Regions from separate parts of the Peribacillus sp. YIM B13482 genome, predicted to be linked through region 2. Evidence: riboswitches for the same ligand, from Rfam matches in the RefSeq annotation. Region 2 holds a riboswitch; the other holds the start of a gene.
What was found. Region 2 has a riboswitch for S-adenosylmethionine ahead of ACFX4L_RS23030 (ABC transporter permease). Riboswitches for the same ligand answer to the same signal wherever they lie in the genome.
Positions count from the first base shown of each region.

Region 1: another riboswitch for S-adenosylmethionine. It lies ahead of ACFX4L_RS08055 (sugar ABC transporter substrate-binding protein); the one in region 2 lies ahead of ACFX4L_RS23030 (ABC transporter permease).

Region 1 covers NZ_JBHZPF010000011.1:34,853-39,071, reverse strand. The annotation lists gene ACFX4L_RS08060 (sugar ABC transporter ATP-binding protein) at 1-805, opposite strand, end outside; gene ACFX4L_RS08055 (sugar ABC transporter substrate-binding protein) at 862-1,974, opposite strand; SAM riboswitch class I at 2,091-2,196, opposite strand; gene ACFX4L_RS08050 (GTPase domain-containing protein) at 2,293-4,219, opposite strand, start outside.
Region 2 covers NZ_JBHZPF010000075.1:7,072-11,290, forward strand. The annotation lists gene ACFX4L_RS23020 (BlaR1 family beta-lactam sensor/signal transducer) at 1-514, shown strand, start outside; gene blaI (penicillinase repressor BlaI) at 495-875, shown strand; SAM riboswitch class I at 1,256-1,366, shown strand; partial or broken gene ACFX4L_RS23030 (ABC transporter permease) at 1,470-1,599, shown strand; gene ACFX4L_RS23035 (MetQ/NlpA family ABC transporter substrate-binding protein) at 1,677-2,516, shown strand; partial or broken gene ACFX4L_RS23040 (ATP-binding protein) at 2,965-4,068, opposite strand.

The DNA of each region.
Region 1 (4,219 bases), on a different contig from region 2:
CTGACAATCCCTTCACTTCCAGAATAACGTCGCCAATCGAAGAATTCACTTCAGGGAACTGTTCATCCATGGTTTTCCCTAGCATATTCTCTATCACTTCGTTACGGGTGATGTCTTCCATTTTTCGACAAGTGACAAGCTCCCCATTCCTCATGATCGTAATTTCCTCACAGATTTCAAAAATCTCAGGCAGACGATGTGAAATGAAAATGACTCCAACACCTTTTTGCTTTAATTCATTTACAATTCGAAAAAGTTCTGTCGTTTCTGTATGACTTAACGGAGCAGTTGGTTCGTCGAGAATCAGGAATTTGCATTCTGTCGAAACGGCTCTTGCTATCAGGACCATCTGTTTTTCAGCCAAAGTAAGGTCTCTTACCAACTTTTTCGAAGGGACACGAATTTTCATATCTTCAAGAATTAAAGAGGCTTGGTTGTGTAGCTCTTTCCATTGAACTATCTGTTTTTTTCCCATGTTTTGGACCATATCATTCAACATTATATTTTCCCCAACGGTTAAATAAGGGATGAGGGCCGTATCTACTTCCTGATAAACTATTTGAATCCCCTGTTCCTGCGCCGCTTTGGGCGAGCGGATATCCTGCTTTATCCCATCAATAAAAATGTCACCTGAATAATGAACATGGGCCCCCGATAAAACCTTCATTAACGTCGATTTCCCTGCTCCGTTTGCACCGACCAATGCGTGGGTTGCCCCTGATTGTATAGAAAAGTCAACTTCACTAAGCGCCTTCACTCCTGGAAATTCAATCGAGATTTTCTTCATTTCAAGTTGCGTGCCCATGTCCATTCCCCCTTATTGAACAGACACTCCCTTCACTTGAAAGAGAGTGTCCCCTTTTACTTTTTATAATGAGCTTTCAAAACTTTCATCCAATCTTCTTCAAATTCCGTTGATACACCCCATCCTTCGACAATACCAGACAGATTTGCCATGTTTACGGCTTCTTTTGAGGCTTGGATTTGCTTTTGTGAAATAAGTGAAGCCTCTAAGTCATAGGTTTGCGGTGTTTTTTCGCCCGCTAATTTTTTTGCCAATATCCTCATATTCACTGCACCAATCAACTTGGGATCGACGGCTGCCGTGTAGGACCATGAGCTAGCGGCCGATTGGATTTCCTGAAGATCTGCATTCGATACATCAATTCCGTATATCTTCACTTCATCGCGGCCCGCTTCTTTAATCGCCCGGGCGGCACCGATAGCGAAGGCATCCCATGTTGCGAAAATGGCATCCAATTTACCTTTTGGGTATTTATTCAGCATTGCGGCTACTGCATTTTGTGTTTGAACCGAAGTATCTGCAGATGCCACTCCGAATCTTTCGACTTCCCTAATTCCAGGATTTTCTTTTAATTTTTCCTGATAAACTGAATTTCTTCTCACCATTGGAGGAAAACCATCCACCCAAAGGTAAGCAATCGCCGCTTCACCTTTCTGTTCTTCTATCAGTTTATCAAAAGCCAGTGTTGCCAACACTTCATCATCCTGTGAAGTTAATGTCACACCTTCTATTTTAGATAAATCGCTAATTGAATCGAATGTGACAACGCTTTTACCTGCATCAACCAACTTTTGAACGTCATTCACTGTTGCTGCATCATCACCATGGGAGATGATATAGCCGTCATAATCTTCCTGCAAAGCCTGCGCGATCGCATCATGGAATTTAGCCGTATCCCCATTGGCTGTATACGTATCCACTTGAAAGCCCATTGCTTCTCCTTCTTCCTTCGCTCCAGCAAGGTACTGGGCCGTATGATCATCACCGCCAATTTTACGGATCACTTTTATTTTGGCCCCTTCCCCATCAGCAAATCTTTCCGGTACATTTTCAAATGATACTTTTTCTTCTTTCTTCGATTCTGTGGAACTCTGTCCTGTAGAACAACCCGTTAAAAGCAACGCCGAAGTGATGGCTGAAACGAATATCCCTTTAATAGATCTTCCCATCTTGTTTCCCTCCACATTCTCTTATTATTCTTATCAGTTAAGTTGGTGTAAATCATAAAATAAAAACCTCTCTAGTAATAGAGAGGTTTAATCAGCTGTATTGCAGACTTATCCCTCTCTTATCTGTCAAAACATTTCTGTTTTGCAGGATTTAGCACCAATTCCTAATGGAACGGTTGCTGGGCATCTTAGGGCCAGTCCCTCCGCCACTCTTGATAAGAGAATATATCGTGTTACGTTTTTCGTAATTATCACTTTATAGGGATATAGTCGTAAAGTCAATAGTTTTTCGAATATTTGAAATGTTACCTACTACTTTTATTTTCTTTGAAGCTGGGCTAGACGCTTTTTCTCAATTTTTTCAAGTCTCTCCAACTGACGTAGTTTCACTTCGAACACAGTGATCGGATCACGGTAAACTTCCGGATTTTCTTTCATATGCTCCAATGCAGCCTGGTAGTCTTTAATTTCTGTCTGCGTTTGCTCTATTGTTTTTTGAAGTAAGGCAAATGAGCTGCGATAGAAAAGTGAGATGTCCCGATCTAAAGATTTTTCAAACAATCCAAATTGGGTAAGGAAGCGTTCAGTGATCATTTCCGCAACATCCTGGTAATCTTCACTTTCCAAGTATTTCTTATAACGATTGTACATATTGGCTTTATTTTGCGGTATTGCCCCAAACAGCTTTCCTGCTCCTTTAAGCAGCAATTGTGATGGAGTCCTTCGCAAAAGGATATTAACGTCATCGATGCGGATACTGCTTGTCATCCGGTCAGCATCACGGCGCCAGTCATCCAATACCCTGAAGTCACCTGCCAGCATAATCCGTTCTTCTTTGTATAATTCATTGAATCCGGCACTCATCTCATCCATAAACTGTTGGCTTTGTGAGAACTCCATTTGGGAACTAGCAATCCAATCTTGAAGAGAACGGTAATATTGAGGCATGATCTTGTCAGAAATGAAGGCTTGAATCCGCTCATTCATTTCATGGTTCAACTGTATATGGACCTGACTGAAATCACTGCTTTCCGTTAACGATTTAGAGCAATCTCTCAGTAATTCAGGAATTTTAGAAGAAAGCTGACTTTTCACTTCATCCTTAAGCACACGGTACGACCTTATGATATTTTCACTTTTTTCTTTTTCTAAATCAGCCAGTTGATTGACCGCACCATTCAATTTGACTTCCATCTGTTCATTCCAAGAGATGGAATGCTCGCATTTCCGTTCATTGGCTGTCCGTTTTTCTAACAGATAAGATAAAGTTTTACGAATGAAAGCAAGGATTTTTTCAGATCTTCTTTCTTTCCAATTATCATCTTGATAATTCGATTGAAGGAATGCAGAAAGGTCATTCAACTGCTGCTTGCTGTCATAAAGTTTAGAGAAAGCGAACACTTTCGCATTCGGGAAATATGCATTCACTTTATCCCATGTTTCGTCTTCCATCCGGACCGCGACTTGATCACTGTATATCGTATCCATTTTATTTAATAAGAAATGAATCGGCAGTTTCGGAGCCATCATTTGAATTTCCAATAACAGGTCCCGTTCACTACCGGTGAAAGGCGCCCGGGCATCAAGAACGAACATCAGGCCATCACTGCCATGTAAATAGCCTTGGAAATCCGATTCCACGCTTTTTTCCCCATTGAACCCCGGTGTATCCAATAATCGCAGACGATTATTTCTAAGATAGTCACTAATAAGCGTCACATCGACAATAGTCCCGCGCTGGCGGCGTGTTTCATCCAATTCAGTTAGCTCCATGACAACCTTGCTATCTGTATCGGTAATTTCAAGGATTTCCAAATCATCCCCGTCTTTGACGCTGACTAGTGAAGAATGATCTTCGGCAGCGATGCTCTCGCCAACTATTGACTGTATAAAGGATGTCTTGCCATTTCCTGTACTTCCCACAAGAAGAAGATTGAAATTTCCGGTATCCTTAAGCCCCTCGACCATCCATTTAAGCTTATTGCCAACCCTTAAATCATTCTCTTCAGCCCATTGGATGATAGAATTGAACAGTTTCTCTCCCGCTTCCAGTCCGCCTCCCAATTTAGGCGATTTCGAAAGCAGGCTTTCTGCATCCTGAATGACCAGCGCATTAATCGTATCCGGGAAGATTTCATTCCAGGACAGCGCGGATGCCGCCGCAAACAGCGAAAGCTCCCCATCTGCGATTTTCAGCCAGTTTTCCAGCAACCTTGGCACGACAGGGCTTAAATCTTTGATTAGG
Region 2 (4,219 bases):
TCAGGATGTCTCATCCGCTTTACAAAATTCGGTAAACTGGTATTTCCAAGAATTAGATCGCAGAACGGGATTTGAAACAATACAATCCAATCTGCAAGCGATAAACTATGGAAATTCCGATGTATCCGGGGAATTGGGTGAATTCTGGCTCGAATCCTCATTGAAAATTTCTCCAGTCGAGCAAGTCCAACTGCTGCAAGCCTTTTATTACAATCAATTGCGATATAAGGAAATGCATATCCAAGCTGTGAAGGACGCCCTGCTCTTAGAAAAGAATGAGGAAGCTCGCCTATCAGGAAAAACAGGTACAGGAACAGTGAATGGAAAAAACATCAATGGTTGGTTTATCGGGTATGTAGAGACGAAGAACGATACTTATTTCTTTGCTACCAATATACAAAATGAAGATGATTCATCTGGAAGCAAGGCGGGAGAAATTACTTTATCAATTTTAAAGGATTTAGGAATCTATAAAAAAAATGGAGGGGAGAAAAGTGGAGAAAAACATTCCTAGCATATCAGAATCAGAATGGGAAATCATGAACGTGCTTTGGGATAAAGCCCCTCAAACAGCAAATGACATCATAGTTTCCTTACAGGAGAGTACCGATTGGAAGCCGAAAACCATACGCACTCTTCTCGATCGATTGGTTCAAAAAGATGTAGTAGGTGTCGATAAAAATCTAAGAATTTACACCTTTTACCCGCTCTATACACAGGAAGAGTGCCAGCGTGCCGAGACCGAATCATTTATCAACCGTATCTATGGAGGTGCCCTGAAATCCATGCTTGTCCAATTCATTCAGGAAGATGCCCTATCTGATGATGATATCAATGAACTACGCTTTATTTTAAATAAAACACCTAAAAAATAATACTATAAAAAAAGCGATTTGGGATTTTTCCAAATCGCTTTTTTCGGTCGAAATCGAAATAGCGGCGGACATATTTCCCATGTAATTATCTGCGTAGTTTGATACGAAAAAAATCAGAACTTTCGTCTTAATAATAGTTATGCATGAATTTAATTCAATAGATGTTTTTATCACGCTTCTTGATAGTGAAGGCTTCTGCAGGGCCTGGAACAAGCAATCGTAAGGGCTACAGGAACAAGACATTTAACGCAATCATTCGTAAATTCAAATTAATTGAACATTTTTTTGATTGACACTACCATTTGGTCATGATAAGATCACTGTCATACTATATTAACGCTGAATTTAAAATATTTCGTTTAATTGAATATATTGTTTGACTCTTATCAAGAGAGGTGGAGGGACTGTGCCCTGTGAAGCCCGGCAACCGTCAGTTAATTAACTGATATGGTGCCAATTCCTGCAAAGCAATGTGCTTTGGAAGATGAGAGAAAGGATTGTTTAACCAACCTTTCTACTCATGTGTAGAAAGGTTTTTTTGAGGAGAAAAAACTTTCCTTTCCCCTGTATACTTCGGACAAACTAACATACTAAGAGCTGGTGCCAGCATTAATTTCAGGTATTACAGTTACAACAATCCTTCTAGTTGGTTGCTGGGGTTGGTGCAGGTGGTTTAGGTAATTTGTTATATCTTGAAGGGTTTCAGCTCAATAATAATGATGTTTAGTCATTGTTTTTTATTCAATTTATAGGTGATATATTTACAACAAAAATAGATAAACGATAAGGGAGAAATGAATTATGAAAAAGTGGATATCAACTTTAGCAGTTTCCTCAGCATTAGTATTAAGTTTAGCAGCTTGCGGTACGACTAACAGCGGATCAGATTCTTCAGACAAAGAAAAGAAAATCCTTGTGGGTGCATCAAACATTCCACATGCTGAAATTTTAGAAGAGGCAAAGCCATTATTAAAGGAAAAGGGAATTGATTTAGAAATTAAAACATTCCAAGATTATATTATTCCGAACACAGCGTTAGCTGATAAAGAGATTGATGCAAATTATTTCCAACACGTTCCATATCTTAAATCAGTGTTAAAAGAGAATCCAGACTATGACTTTGTAAATGCGGGTGCTATTCATATTGAGCCAATCGGCATTTACTCTAAAAAGTATGATAGCTTAAAAGATCTTCCAAAAAACGGTACAGTTATTATGCGTAATGCTGTAGCTGAACAAGGACGTATTCTATCTATTTTTGAAAAAGAAGGCGTTATTAAGCTAAAAAAAGGCCTCAATAAAACAGAAGCTACGATTAATGATATTGTAGAAAATCCTAAAAACTTAACTTTTAATGCAGATATAGAAGGTGGCCTATTACCTCAAATTTATAATAACAACGAAGGTGATGCGGTTGTTATTAATGCGAACTATGCGTTAGATGCAGGGCTAGATCCGCTTAAAGACCCAATCGCTGTTGAATCGGGTGAAGATAATCCATATGCAAACATTATCACTGTACGTAAGGGCGATGAAAATAAAGAGACAGTAAAAGCGTTAGTAGAAGTACTTCGCTCTAAAGAAATACAAGACTTCATTACTAAAAAATATAAAGGTGCAGTCATACCAGTATCTAAATAAAATACCCTTTCATGAACTATACCCCGAATAATGGACACTTCGAAAAAGGTCCATTACTCGGGGTTCTTCTATGTCTATACACTAGAAAAGCAAAAAATCCGTTTACAAAAAGCCGCTTAATAGAAGCTACAAAAAAACTTAAAGCGTAAATTTCTTAAACATAAATACTTAACTAAACTCAAAGTCTTAAGGAGGAAGCCCTACTATGAATGTTAAAATGCAAAACAAACAAAATCAACTAATTGAGAGAATTACGGATCAACATCTAGTTATTCTGTGTGGATATTGCCGTCGTCACGGTCAATCCTCTCATGTCAAAAGAAACTAAGAAAATCGTGATAATATGCAATCCAAAAGTGAAACAAAGATTACATAAAATATTGTATAAGATATACCAATCATTCAATATTTGTAAGTAGTCATATCCAGTCGACACCGACGTATGTAATCACCGAAAAGCCTTTCCCATGAAAGAAATTAAAAGAATCCTTTGATAAGAAAGAAAATAGATGGGAAGAATAACATTAACTGTTGTTCCTTTATTTATTTCACTTTCAATAACTATCTTTCCTTGATGTGCTTTCACAATTTCATAGCAGATCATTAACCCTAAGCCAACCCCTTTTTCTTTGATACTATAAAAGGGTTCTCCAAGATATGGGATACGTTCTCTTGGAATCCCACATCCTTGATCGATAAAACAAATACTTACTTGATGACTATCAAGTGTATCGATTTGAACCAAAATTTCTCCTCCCGTTGACATCGCTTCAATTGCATTTTCTAAGATATTGATAAACACTTGTTTTATTTGGTTTCCTTCACAAGGTATGTAGGGAATTTCTGATTTAAGCTCTGTTCTGATCTGTATATTTTTCATCATTGCTTGAGGTTGCAGTAGCGTTATAACTTGTTCTGCTAACATGCTCAAATTATTGAGTTGAACCTTTACTGCTTGTGGTTTAGCTACTATCATAAGTCTATTTATGATTACTTCTATTTGTTCAATTTCCGATGATATTACATCTATGTACCACTGATTTTCTTTATTTTTCATTGATTGTATTAGTTGTATAAATCCTTTAATAGTTGTTAGTGGATTTCGAATTTCATGAGCTATTGCTGTAGCTAATTTCCCTACCACATCAAGCTTCTCTGATTTTCGCAGTAATTCTTCTGTTTTTAAACGTTCAGTGATATCTCGAGAAATAACCATAGCAACCTCTTTTTCACCTAATCTAAAGATATCGATGATTAACTCAGTATCTATTTTCTCCTCAATTTTAAAAACATATTCATCTCGGAAAGTGAAGTTATGTTTTCCCTTTTCGGAATCTTTTATAATGTTTATAGTTTTAATTTTTTCAGGAAGAATATCCATAACAGACATTGAAAGAATTTTCTCCTTGCTATAACCCAATCTTTTACATGCAACTGGATTTACGTCAAGAAATAGAATTGGCAATCGATCCTCATTCAATTCTAATAGGTAAACTGCATCAGTTGCATGTTCAAATAGAGCTCGGTATTTCATCTCACTTTCTCGTAATTGTAGAATAGACATATAACTTTCTTGTAATTGTTTTATAGATATATAATTTCACTCCTCCACTCCAAATTTTCTAAATATTCTAAATATTATATATTGGAAAGGGTCTTGATGCAAGAATCCTTATTTATATTTTATTCATATTTTCCATGAA